Regions from separate parts of the Neobacillus sp. GCM10027624 genome, predicted to be linked through region 1. Evidence: riboswitches for the same ligand, from Rfam matches in the RefSeq annotation. Region 1 holds a riboswitch; each other region holds the start of a gene.
The links. A riboswitch is a leader RNA that binds a small molecule or an ion and turns the genes downstream of it on or off. The one in region 1 is predicted to bind glycine.
Positions count from the first base shown of each region.

Region 2: it holds a riboswitch for glycine, as region 1 does, so the genes downstream of both, gcvT (glycine cleavage system aminomethyltransferase GcvT) here and ACFQZ9_RS16355 (amino acid permease) in region 1, are expected to answer to the same signal.
Region 3: it holds a riboswitch for glycine, as region 1 does, so the genes downstream of both, ACFQZ9_RS24035 (ACT domain-containing protein) here and ACFQZ9_RS16355 (amino acid permease) in region 1, are expected to answer to the same signal.

Region 1 covers NZ_JBHTHD010000011.1:26,386-31,068, reverse strand. Annotated here, with positions in the region: gene glyA (serine hydroxymethyltransferase) at 1-369, opposite strand, end outside; glycine riboswitch at 528-628, opposite strand; gene ACFQZ9_RS16355 (amino acid permease) at 846-2,234, opposite strand; glycine riboswitch at 2,451-2,552, opposite strand; gene ytkD (RNA deprotection pyrophosphohydrolase) at 2,712-3,200, opposite strand; gene ACFQZ9_RS16345 (hydrolase) at 3,274-3,597, opposite strand; gene ACFQZ9_RS16340 (NADH dehydrogenase subunit 5) at 4,201-4,683, shown strand, end outside.
Region 2 covers NZ_JBHTHD010000011.1:428,452-433,134, reverse strand. Annotated here, with positions in the region: gene gcvPA (aminomethyl-transferring glycine dehydrogenase subunit GcvPA) at 1-589, opposite strand, end outside; gene gcvT (glycine cleavage system aminomethyltransferase GcvT) at 608-1,714, opposite strand; glycine riboswitch at 1,967-2,054, opposite strand; gene ACFQZ9_RS18450 (DEAD/DEAH box helicase) at 2,216-3,904, shown strand; gene ACFQZ9_RS18445 (YqhG family protein) at 3,882-4,673, shown strand.
Region 3 covers NZ_JBHTHD010000014.1:37,763-42,445, forward strand. Annotated here, with positions in the region: gene ACFQZ9_RS24025 (DUF2935 domain-containing protein) at 1-363, shown strand, start outside; gene ACFQZ9_RS24030 (PFL family protein) at 475-1,836, opposite strand; gene ACFQZ9_RS24035 (ACT domain-containing protein) at 1,855-2,130, opposite strand; glycine riboswitch at 2,216-2,293, opposite strand; gene ACFQZ9_RS24040 (hypothetical protein) at 2,655-3,002, shown strand; gene ACFQZ9_RS24045 (aminotransferase class V-fold PLP-dependent enzyme) at 3,130-4,635, shown strand; gene ACFQZ9_RS24050 (LrgB family protein) at 4,681-4,683, opposite strand, start outside.

The sequences.
Region 1 (4,683 bases):
AGTTAAGTGCCCGCCATGTGAAAGGTTCATCCCCATGACCTTGTCACCAGGCTGCAACAATGCGTAGAATACTGCAAAATTTGCTTGTGCACCTGAGTGTGGCTGAACATTTGCATATTTTGCTCCAAACAGCTTTGTTAGGCGATCAATCGCTGTATTTTCTGCTATATCAACAAATTCACATCCACCATAGTAACGCTTTCCTGGATAGCCTTCAGCATATTTATTCGTCATCACACTTCCCATTGCTTCTAATACATCTTGGCTTACAAAGTTTTCAGAAGCGATTAACTCCAATGTTTGATGCTGACGCTCCTGCTCTTTCTTAATTGCTTCAAAAATAGTTGAATCATTTTGTTGTAATCCCATTTCTAGTCCTCCTTTTAATGGTTCAACTACCCTTTGATGTTTCAAACATGGAATTTATCTTGCTAATTACTGAAGATTTTTATTTCCAAGTAAATCGATAGAAACACTCACTTTTTTGCACGCAAAAAAGGACAGAAAAGGGTAGCATAAAGATTGCTCTACCCTTCTCTGTCCTTTTACCTGAGAGTTTAGTTCCTTTTACGAAAAGAACCTTCCCCTTTGGTGGCATATTAATTATGCGCTCTCCAGAGTTGCGTCCAGTTATGGTTCCATCTACCTGAGAGATTTATTCCAAGGGTCTTTTTGGAACTTGCTCCTTCGGTGGCGTGTTAAATTGCACTCTCCCACAACCGTCATCCGCTCTATTTATTATTATTTTCAGAATAATCGCTAACATAATTCACGTCAAGCTTTTTTTATATAATTTTTGAAAGCGATAACAACAAAAGGTAATTAAGATCTTTTATCGTTTGCTGTTAATTTTCTGCAATCTTTTCCTGATTCACTGGATCTGCATGATTTTCCTTTAGATTCCGTACCTTATAAATAGCAATTAGCATAATAAACCAAACAGGAGTTACGAACAAGGCAACACGAGTATCTTCCGCTAACCCAAGGACAACAAGAACGAATGCAAGAAAAGCAAGGATTAAGTAATTGGAAACGGGATAAAACGGCAACTTGAATTTATTTACTTTTGCCAAATCAGGTCTTACTTTACGGTATTTTAAATGACTGATGACAGTAATTCCCCAAATAAAGATGAAACATACCGTAGAAATACTTGTAATTAGTGTAAATACTCCTTCCGGCATGATATAGTTTAAAATTACGGCAATGAGAATGACAACAGTTGAAAAGAATAATGCATTTGAAGGTATTTTTCGTGAAGTAAGTTTTGCGAATGGTACAGGTGCATTTTTATCCTTGGCCAGTGAGTAAACCATCCGGCTTGTGCTAAAGACAGCGCTGTTACAAGCTGAAGCCGCGGATGTAAGCACGACAAAATTAACGATACCGGCAGCAGCTGCGATACCAACCGCTACGAAGACTTGGACAAATGGGCTTTTCGCCGGATTTATGGCATTCCAAGGATAAATACTCATAATTACAAATAGTGCGCCAAGGTAGAAAATAAAAACACGGATTGGGATATTATTGATTGCTTTTGGGATAACTTTTTCCGGATCTTTCGTTTCGCCCGCTGTAAGGCCAACAAGTTCAATCCCTGTAAAGGCAAACACGACCATTTGGAATGAGAGAATAAACCCATTTATTCCATTTGGAAACATGCCGCCATGGCTCCACAAGTTCTTGAAACTAGACGGCCCTGAATTAGTAGAAAAGCCTTTAATAATCATGACAAGACCGATGAAGATTAGAGCCAAGATGGCAATTACTTTGATTAATGCAAACCAAAATTCCATTTCACCAAAAAGTTTAACAGTTGTAAGGTTCATAACTAACAGAATAACAAGGGCAATTAATCCTGGCATCCACTGTGGTACATTAGGAAACCAATATTGGGTATAAAGACCAACCGCTGTTAAGTCAGCCATGGCAATGGAGATCCAGCAAAACCAGTAGGTCCAACCAGTGATAAAGGCTGCCATATTACCTAAATAGTCTCTCACAAAGTCAACAAATGAATGATAGTTCAAATTGGTTAAGAGTAGTTCGCCAAGTGCACGCATAATTAAAAAGCAAATGACACCTGTAATCATATAAGCAAATAAAATCGAAGGTCCTGCCAAATGAATAGATTTTCCTGCCCCAAGAAATAACCCCGTTCCTATTGCTCCGCCAATGGCGATTAGCTGAACGTGCCTGTTCTTTAAACCTCTATCTAATTTTTGTTCTTGCATTGATTCCCCTCTTTTCCTAATTTTTTTCAAACCGTGAATACACCCTCATAATTTTCCAGTAAGTCCACCTATTTCCTTTGCCTCCTTTTTCACAACAAAAAAAGGACAGATGAAGGCACTATTTCTACCTTCTCTGTCCTTTTACCTGAAAGTTTCCTGCCAAAAAAGCAGATCCCCTTTGGTGGCATATAAAGAAATATGCACTCTCCAGAGCTACGTCATGTATTGGTCCTTATTACCTGAGAGATTTATTCCAAGGCTTTTATGGAATTTGCTCCTTCGGCGGCAACATTCGTTACTCTCTCCCAATACAATCAACCGTAAAAATATTCTATTGTTTTTGAAGAATTAAATAATTGAAAGCGGATTCACAAAATTATATTCTCACAAACTAGTTTTTTTGTCAATTCAGTTATTAGGGAAAATTCAAAATTTTTTATAAAAATAAAAGAATAGCAGTCTTCACATCCAATGCCGCTATTCTTTTCTATTTTGAACTTGAAGGCATTCTTCCACGACTCGATCTTTCATAATAAAGCTGTATTCATCACCAAACCTGAGCTGTAAAAGATCCCCTTTTACAAGAACAGGGCCATTGGTTTCATAATAGGTATTCGTTTTGTTTAACGTGCTTACAATTCCCCAAAAAATAGCCTTTACAAAAGGACCTTTTGGGTCGATTACCCTGTATTCCCCGATTCTCTTAACCTCCCCTAGATGGGCCCCTGTTTCTTCAAGAACCTCTCGACGTGCTGCTTCTTCAAGTGTTTCTCCTTCCTCTCTTTTACCTCCCGGAAATTCGAGACCACGTCTTTTGTGACAGGTTAATAACCAGGAATCTTTATATTGACAAATGACCAGCACATGCTTTGCCTCGTCGGGAAAGCTTTTTTTGGAAAAGGATAACTCAACTTTATTCCCATTTTGATCAATAAACTCTATCATTTCATTACCGCCTATATCCATTGATTCTTCCATTATAATCAATTATCTTAAAACAAAAAATCCTTATCTTTATGCGGATAAGGATTTCCTTTTGTTATTCATCTTTTGGTAAAATATTCATATTCCCAATATGATTCTTTGCTTCTTCATCTCCAAGCTTATAAATAATTCCATATACTTGTTGAATCGTGCTGTCATACTGGTGATTTTCACGATCATGATGATATTCGACAAAGGGAATATGAGCGCGGATAAAAGCATCCCATTCAGTAGAATAGTTTTGATCAAATAATTCACGCAGCTCGGTAATTTCATCATCGGTTGCTTGAATTTTATAGCTCCAGGTTGAACTTCTTGCATTTTGCGTTATATGCCCTGTACCAACATCTATATAATAAGTTTTCTTTTGCTCATCCATGCTATCAGCTCCTTTTTCAGGCCATGACTCTTTCGTTTCAGAGGTGCCCGATTTTCTTAACACTAATTATCATTTTCCACAAAGTGATAATTTTTATTCTTTTTTTAAATGTAATTCGTTTTTTAGAAATGGCTTCTTTATAGTTTTGTAAAAATTACCAATTTCACCTTTAAAATATTGATTGACTTTCCTTTTTTTTTCACCTTGACAGAATGCTGAATTAACAGTAAAATAAAAACCACATAAAACTTATTCTATTATTATATAAAAATTAATTTTCCTTTAGCATTCGGTTAATACCACCTATTGGCTAAATGAAAAAGGAGTAAACTAAGAATCAGAATAGGTTGACTCGGATTCTTTATAAATAAGAAAAATGTATAAAATGGTAGACTAATAAAAAGCCCAAATTAGGCTAGTTAAAAGTAAACCGACAATTTTCAGAGTTTAATGGTTTGATATAAAACCATTAAATAGTGAAAAATTGTCGGTTTTTTTGTTTTAAAAATGCTATGAAGAAAGGAAAATGATGCAAATGGTTATGAATTGTATTCTCGGAATTTTTGCTGCTTCGGACCATTCAATTCCATGGAGGGAAGCCAAATGCTAATTTTCCATACCTCTAATTTACTGCCAATGACTTTTTTTATGTTACTTGCAATCTCGGTATTAAGCAGCCTAGTACTATTAATTCCGAAGGTCCCATTGAATTTCGTCCGTATTCATACTGCGATCCTTTTGCTGCCTCCGCTGGCAGCTCTAATCGCCCTTATTTCAAATAATAGAAGTGTAAATTTCGAGCCATGGCAATTTGATACATTATCATGGCTGATTACATCATTTGTCCTTACGATTAGTTTTATTGTGCAGCGTTACTCCATACATTATTTACTTGGCGAACGTTCATATCGTAATTATTTTGTATTGCTGACCATTACAACAGCTGCCGACTCGCTTGCATGGCTAAGTAATGATCTTCGTTTACTGCTACTCTGCTGGGGCGTGACACTTCTAGGCTTAACCGTACTCATTGGCTTAAAGAAGGAATGGCAAGTAGCCAGAAATGCTTCGATGTTGTCCGGCCGT
Region 2 (4,683 bases), 400 kb from region 1:
CATTTAAATCTGTTAGACCGTCTATTACTGGTACTTCAACTACGCTTAAGTTCTGACCCTTTGCATAGGTTTTAAGTACGTCACGATATTCCGGATGAACCGCATTTGAAACTAAAATTACTTTTCGTTTTGTATGACCGGCACTAAGCATTGCTGCTTCAGCTAATGCTGTTCCGCCATCATACATAGAAGAGTTGGCAACGTCCATTCCCGTTAATTCGCAAATCATCGTTTGGAATTCAAATATTGCTTGAAGCTCCCCTTGAGAAATTTCAGGCTGATATGGTGTATAGGCTGTATAGAATTCTGAACGTGAGATAACATGGTCGACAATAACAGGCATATAATGGTCATAAACGCCTGCTCCTAAGAAAGAAACATTTCTTTTCAAGTCTGCATTACGATCTGCCATTTTAAGTAGTTCTTTCATTAAAGCAGGCTCTGATTTAGCAGCTTTAATGTTGTATTCACCTTTATAACGTACTTGCTCCGGGATATCGCTAAAAAGTTCATCAACGGAGGAAACGCCAATGGTTTCAAGCATTACTCTCTTATCTTCTTCAGTCATAGGTAAATAGCGATGTTTCATAAACCTAACTCCCTTCCATTATTTCTTTTCTTTTTTATAAAAAGGTGTTGGAATTACTTTTGCTTTTAAACGTTTTCCGCGAATTTCAACCTCAACTTCACCATCTAATTCGGCATATTGTGTTGGAATAAGTGCAAGCCCGATATTTTTCTTTAATGTTGGGGACTGCGTACCTGTAGTAACCTCACCAATGAGCTCTTCCCCTTTATAAACGGAATACCCATGACGTGGAATACCACGGTCAATCATTTCAATCCCAACCGTTTTTCTAGGAAGACCAGTTTCTTTTTGTTCTTTTAATGCCTCTTTACCAATAAAATCTGCTTCCTTATTTAACTTTACAGCGAAACCAATTCCTGCTTCTAGTGGTGAAATTTCAGGAGAAAGTTCTTGACCGTAAAGCGGTAAAACGGACTCAAAGCGTAACGTATCACGTGCGCCCAATCCGCAAGGAAGAACTCCTTCTTCCTTACCTGCTTCCAAAATAGCATTCCAAAGGTCAACCGCATCGTCTGACTTACAATAAATTTCGAACCCATCTTCCCCAGTATAACCAGTTCTAGAAACAAGGGCCGTTTTGCCATTAATTTTTACTTCCTGCTGAAATTTGAAAAAGCCAATTTGACTTAGGTCGGATTCTTTAACCAACTTCTGTAGTACCTTTTCTGCAAGTGGTCCCTGAATGGCCAGTTGAGCTGTTTGTTCAGACAAGTTTTTAAGGGTAACATCACCTTCAAGATGGTCTTCAAGCCACTTATAATCTTTTTCAATATTGGAGGCATTTACCACGAGTAGATAATGATTATCTTCCATTTTATAAACAAGCAAATCATCCACTGTACCGCCGTTTTCGTAACACATCGCTGTGTACTGAGCGCCGCCATCCTTCAGTTTAGAAACATCATTCGTCATCATTTTTTGCAAATAGGATAAGCTGTCAGGTCCTTTAACCTCAACTTCCCCCATATGAGATACATCGAATAAACCTGCTTTTGTACGAACGGCTTCATGTTCTTCCTTAATGCTTGAAAATTGGACTGGCAGCTCCCAGCCGCCAAAATCGATTGTCTTACCCCCGTATTGCTTGTAGGTTTCAAATAATGGAGTGCGTTTTAAATCAGCCATATTGAATTCCCCTTTTTCAGAAAATTTTATTAAAAAAATAACAAGATGGTGCGTAGAGAAAACATACCCATAAGAGACGTTATATCTCTAGAATAAGTTTTACATTTTTTCTAAGATATTTTTCCCCAGAAAAAAAGACAGAGCCCCCCCTTTTTAAATTAAAGAAGGTCTCTGTCCTTGCACCTGAAAGTTTACCGATATTGGCTTTCCCCTTTGGTGGCTCCTATATAACTGAAGCACTCTCCAGAGCTGCGTCAAACAAGAGTTCTTTTGCCTGAGAGATTCACATTTCTGTTTGCTCCTTCGGCGCTACACGAGTAGTCTCTCCCCTTGTTATCATCCGCATTTATAATATTTTCCATATGGGTAATACTAAAATAAATACATCTTCAAAATCATTTACTTTATTACAAAAATTTAAAACTTTCTAAGCTACTAACATCCTACCCTAAAATGATATTTTGAGCAATAGGTATCTGACAGAAAAGGAGCTGGAAAACCATGTCTGTTCACATAGAATTCGATTCCTCCTGGCAGGATGACTTTTTACATAGGATTGAACATGATGGTCCATGGGGAAATTGGGATCTTTTTAAACTTGCAATTGAGGTTGAAAAACATCTTGTCATCCCCGAATTTGAGGGACTGCAGGCACCCAGCCATCTGCCGCATTTAACTCCCCTTCCCCATCAGCTCGAAACAGCTAAACAAGTCATTGAAAACATGAATGGAAAAGCAATTCTCGCTGATGAGGTTGGGCTAGGTAAAACCATCGAAGCTGGTCTTATTTTAAAAGAGTACATGATTCGCGGTTTGGTTAAAAAGGTATTGATTCTAGTCCCTGCTTCCCTGGTTACACAATGGGCAATGGAACTAAATAGCAAATTTTTTATTCCGGCGATTTCGCAAAGAAAAAGTTATGTATGGGAACAATGTGATGTGGTGGTGTCCTCCATTGATACCGCAAAACGAAATCCGCATCGCGATATTATTTACAATCAAAACTATGACCTTATTATCATCGATGAAGCCCATAAGCTGAAAAATAACAAAACGAAAAACTATGAGTTTGTTCAAAATTTAAAAAAGAAATTTTGTTTATTGTTAACAGCAACCCCGATTCAAAACAGAATTGAAGAAATCTTCAACCTAGTATCCCTTTTAAAACCGGGGCATTTGGGAAGCGAGACAGCCTTTTATGAAAAATATAAACGGGACGCCCGTTCTTTAAATGATAATGAGCATTTAAAGGAATTAGTCAATAAAGTAATGATTCGTAATCGGAGAGCTGACACCGGGATTGAATGGACCAAAAGGCATGTTGAAACCATTCCAATTGAATTTTCATCATCAGAAAAAGATCTATATGAGGCCATTAATGATTTAAGAAGTGAAGGAGATTGGGTTCAAACAAGTGCCTTTTCTGTGATGACATTACAAAGAGAAGCATGCAGCAGCCGCGAAGCCGTTTTTTATACACTAAAAAACATGCTGCAAAAAAAGGAAAATCCATCTCCTGCCTTTGAAGAACAAATTAATTATTTGATTAAAAAAGTTGAGGCCGTCCAGCAAAACTCAAAAGCTGAAAAAGCGCTAGAATTAATTCAGAAGGTAAATGACAAAGTCATTATTTTTACAGAATATCGGGCCACACAATTATATTTGCAATGGTATTTAAAACAGCATGGAATTTCTTCCGTACCGTTCAGGGGAGGTTTTAAACGCGGTAAAAAAGACTGGATGCGTGAACTCTTTCAAAAGCATGTTCAAGTCTTAATTGCAACAGAAGCCGGTGGAGAAGGGATTAACCTTCAATTCTGTAATCATATCATTAATTTTGATTTACCGTGGAATCCTATGAGACTGGAACAGCGAATTGGCAGGATTCACCGTCTCGGCCAAGAAAAAGATGTGATGATTTATAATTTTGCCATCAAAAATACGGTCGAAGAACATATTTTAAAACTTCTATACGAAAAAATTGATTTATTTGAAAAGGTAATTGGCGAACTTGATGATATTTTAACAAAACTTGATTTTGGTAATATCGAGGACCATTTAATCGACATATTTGGGCAATCTTCTTCCGAAGGGGAAATGAGGATAAAAATGGAAAACCTCTCATCGATGATTGAGTTCGCAAGAGACATAAAGGAAGGAGATTCACATGCAGCAGCAGGAAATTCATAACTTTTTAATAAAGTATTTTGAAGCCAACGAATGTGAAATTGTCGAAAACCAACCTGGATATTTAACTACTCAATTAACGATTGAACTTGATAAAGAATTGATGAATCGCCCCTTTTACTGGCATTATCTTGAGAAAACAGGCGGAATTCCGAATCCGATGAAGCTTACCTTTATTACAGACCAACAGCGGGCACCTGATCATGTAAAAGGGGAAACCATATATTTGGGATCACCTAGATTGCATCAAATATTTACTTCTACAAAAAACCTTGCAGGTTATATTCGGCTTTATGAAAATCACAGCTTGCATAATAGACAAACACCATTATTACCTTGGCTTTGTATGAATGTGAAAATATCCTACCAGTGTGATCGAAAAAGAGATATTTTTAAATCGATTGGTTTGCAGCTAATAAATGGTCAAATGGTCGAAGATTTCCATGAGCGCTTATCGAAAATAAAGCTAACGCCCAAAATTCCGGATTACTCCTTTACCTTATCTCCATTAGTTAAACCAAAAAGCGGAATGACCAGAATTGAAAATTATCTAAGAAATGTTATTGATGGTGATGATCATACATGGGCAGAGGAAGCCCGTAAAAGATGGGATATGGACCGAAAGCTTTTAGACCATTTTTATGAGGATTGTGAAGAAGAAAATGAGAGCTACGAAACAGAAAAAAAAGCACTGCAGGAACAATATGAACCAAAAATTAATATCTCGTTTATCAACGGCGGACTGTTTTATTTGACAGAAAAAGCAATCTAAAAAGGTAAAG
Region 3 (4,683 bases), on a different contig from region 1:
AATGTCACAGATCCAATAGAGTTAGCGGTTGATCGGCAAACAGACCTATATGCACAGAGATTTCAAATGTTTATTTTACAAAACCATCATGTAAAAGGGTTTTTAAGATTTACAGAGCAAGGGTTTCCTAGACAGAGAGAATTGGCATTGGAGGTAGGAAAGACGGTTATTGAAATGAATGGGTATATAAGGTCGGTGGTTGAAAAATATCAAGGAGACCGGATCTTAAATAAAACGACTTTACGGTTTTTGGAGCATCATTTTCCGGAGACCTGCTATTTCGTGAAAAAATTAGCGGAATTCGCTCCTGAGCTTCAAGCCGAAAGCACAAATTGCTCTTTGAGGAAGCCATCGTTTAATTAGATTTTTAGGAGAGGTATCCGACAATGGGTGAGAGTTATCCGACAATAGGAGAGGGTCAAACGACAATAGGAGAACATCTCCAACAATTGTCGGACCCTCATCCATTTTGTTTTAATTAATCAGTGCCTGCAGCGGAGCTGGGATTCTTCCTCCGCGATTAATCAGTTTTTGGGAGCTAAATGGGTTCACTCCGATGACAGGTGCTCTGCCAAGGAGGCCGCCGAATTCGACCATTTCGCCTTCCTTTTTTCCCGGAACCGGAATTACCCGGACGGCGGTCGTTTTCTTATTGATCATCCCGATGGCAGCTTCATCCGCAATCATTGCTGAAAGAGTTGAAGGAGCTGCATCGCCTGTTATCGCAATCATGTCTAGACCAACAGAACATACGCAAGTCATCGCTTCAAGCTTCGATAAATTTAGTGCGCCATCGATAATACCGCGAATCATCCCGTTATCTTCGCTGACGGGGATAAAAGCGCCGCTTAATCCACCTACATAAGAGCTCGCCATGGCACCACCCTTTTTCACAGCATCATTCATTAGTGCAAGTGCTGCAATCGTCCCGTGCGTTCCCACTCGTTCGAGTCCAATCTCTTCAAGAATTTCGGCAACACTATCATTTAAAGCATTTGTTGGGGCCAATGACAAATCCATAATCCCAAACGGAATACCAAGCCGGTTGGCTACCACTCTGCCTATCAGCTCACCGGCACGAGTAATTTTAAAGGCTGTCTTCTTGATAATTTCAGAAACCTCGCCTAGGTCAGCATCTGGGTAGCGTTTCAATGCGCTCAAAACAACCCCTGGACCGCTTACACCAACATTGATGACTGCTTCGCCTTCCCCTGCTCCATGAAAAGCTCCAGCCATGAAAGGGTTATCCTCTACGGGATTACAAAAGACAACAAGCTTCGCACAGGCAATCCCGTTTTGATCCTTCGTTCTTTCAGCCGCCTCTTTAATAATAAAACCCATTTCTCTAACGGCATCCATATTAATCCCTGTCCGGGTGGTTGCAACCGAAACAGAAGAGCAAACACGCTCCGTTACACTCAGTGCTTCCGGAAGGGCTTTTAACAATGTTTCGTCACCCTTTGAGGTTCCTTTATGAACAAGTGCAGAAAAGCCGCCGATAAAATCAATTCCTAATTGTTTTGCCGCTTTGTCAAGCGTTTTCGCGAGCTCTACAGTTTGTTCCGCTGTTGCATTGCCGAGAATTTCAGCAATCGGTGTAATGGAAATTCTTTTATTTATAATTGGAATTCCAAATTCCTTCTCGGTTTCCTCGGCCACTTCTCTTAAGTTTTGTGCGTATTTCGTGATTTTTTCATAGACTCGCATATTCATTTTTTCAAAATCAGAATCGGCACAATCCCGGAGGCTGATGCCCATCGTTACCGTACGAATATCAAGATTTTCCATTTGAACCATGCGAATCGTCTGTAGGATTTCATCCATTGCAATTGTCATAATAACGATCTCTCCCTTTTACACGCGGTGCATCGCTTGGAAAATTTCCTCAAGCTGAATGTTGATTTTTAATCCCATATCTTCACCGGCAAGGGTCAATTCATTCCTTAATCTATTTAAATTTACCTTTCCGGTAACATCAATAATCATCATCATGGTGAAAAAATCCTGTAGAATCGTTTGGCTGATATCAAGAATGTTCATGTTGTTGTTTGCAAGAATGGTTGTTACCTTTGAAATAATTCCTACCTGATCCTTTCCAATTACACTTACAACTGCTCGTCTTCGCTCCATTTCTTCCACCTCTATGAATAAAATAAAAAAAAGATTGGATAGATCCAATCTCACGGTAAAAGAAGAGTGTGTAGTTTTATGTACAACTTTCTCTTCTGTCCTTTTGCCTGAGATTGTGAATCCTTCGGCGCCGCAAATGCGCGGTCTCTCCAGAAGCTGCTCCGGTTATAGTGTGATCCACAACCATCATAGCCTGCTATATTGAATTAAACAAATCTTATCAAGGAAAAAGATTTCAGTCAATAAGAAAAATATGTAGAATTTGTGTGGCCGTTGTTCGAGCTTAGCATCATAGCCAAAAACTCACTCCAACATGTGAACTCCTAACCAGAGTATTTTAAGCCCGGACAACTTTGACCTACAATAAAGATAATAACCGGAAACGATTAAAAACGGATGAAAAAAATGTTAACAATTTGTTAAGTCTTTGTTGATTTAAAAATAATTATATTGTAAACGGACAGAAATTATTATGTAAACAAACACCGCTATACTAAGATATAAGACTAAAAGGCGGTGGTTTTATGGAAGAGACACTAGTAAAATCATATTTACAAAAATCATTGGAAGAGTGGAAAGAGGATATATCCAATTTCCTTGGTGAAATCGACAAAGAATATGAAGAGGTAGCGCAGGAGTTAAAGGTATATTCATATAAATATAACATTACGAAACAAGTGATTCAATCAACGGTAAATGAGGAGATCATCGAAAGTATTCGGCAAATGTACCATAAACCTTTTGAGGAAAGTTATAACCAACTAAAGGTGTACATACGAGATCTTGAAGAGAAACGAAAGGTTTTTCAAATGTTTATCCAAAAAATTGATGAAGTCACTCGGAAAGAATCAGCTAAATTGAATGTTTCATAGGTAAGAAGATATCCCGATGGAAGCAGCTTTTACGATATAAAGCTGCTTTTTATGATGTATAAGAACTTGAACCCGCATTCCTTCACCTTGCATATATTGATTAACAGATAGAGGAGAGGTGAAGCAGATGATCACCGCCATGATCGGCAGTAAAACCTATACACTGCCAGAAAACCTGGAGGAATATTTTCAAAGATTTCGTTCTCAAGTGATCGGAATCAATCATGAATATGAAACGCCCTATGGAAAAAAGCAAATCATTTATACGGACTGGACGGCAAGCGGGCGTCTTTACCGTCCAATCGAACGGAAAATATCTGAGGTATTTGGACCATTTATGGCAAATACCCATACTGAGTCCAATACAACGAGTTTAATGATGACCGCTATCTATAAACAATCAAAAAAGATTATAAAAGAGCATGTAAATGCGGATGAACGGGATTCGCTTATTCTTGATGGCTTTGGGATGACCTCAGTTATGAATAAATTTCAGAGAATCTTAGGGTTGCGGGTCCCCGAACAGTTAAGAGGGTATTTGCAAATTCCTGAAAAAGAGCGCCCCGTTATTTTTATCACCCATATGGAGCATCATTCAAATCAGACTACGTGGCTTGAGACCATCGGGGAGGTTGTCATTTTAGAACCTAGCTCAACCGGAGAGATTGATGTTCCGCAATTGGAGGAGCTTCTCCAGAAATATCGTGAACGTCCATTGAAAATAGGGTCTTTTACGGCTTGTTCGAATGTTACGGGAATTCAAACCCCCTATCATCAATTAGCAAAAATCATGCATCAACATGGAGGATTATGTTTTATCGATTTTGCTGCATCTGCACCGTATGTCAAAATCGATATGCATCCGGAAGATCCTTTAGAAAAGTTAGATGCGATATTTTTCTCGCCGCATAAGTTTTTAGGAGGGCCGGGAACAAGCGGGGTATTAGTTTTTGATTCAAGGCTTTATTCAAATCAGGTACCGGACCATCCGGGGGGAGGAACTGTACTATGGACCAATCCCTGGGGGGAGCATCATTATTATCCAGATATTGAACTCAGAGAGGATGGAGGAACACCTGGAATTTTGCAAGCAATTCGCACAGCCCTTTGCGTGAATTTAAAAGATCAAATGGGCGTTGGAAATATATTAAAAAGAGAAAAAGAGCTGCTTGGAATCCTATTACCACAGCTTGAAAAAATTCCAACCTTTCACATATTAGACGGTCATTTAAAAAACCGTTTAGGAATTATTTCTTTTTACATTGAAAATATCCATTATAATTTAATTGTTCGTTTGCTGAATGATCGTTTTGGCTTTCAGGTCCGGGGTGGATGCTCATGTGCCGGAACATATGGTCATTATTTATATCAGATTGATCAACCTGCTTCAAAGCAAATAACAGATAAAATTAACCATGGAGATCTATCTACAAAACCTGGCTGGGTCCGATTTTCCTTGCATCCGATTATGACAAATGAGGAAATTTGGTTGTTTATTCATGCAATAAAAGAAATTATTGCGAATATCGAGGTTTGGAAAAAGGATTATGTTTACGATCCGGCGAGTAATGACTATTTCTATATACACCATATTCGCGAGGATATGGCACCACTGTTCCGGTTAAGTGATTGATTTAAATCGGAAAAACTGCCTTTCGACCATTTGAAAGGCAGTTTTTTA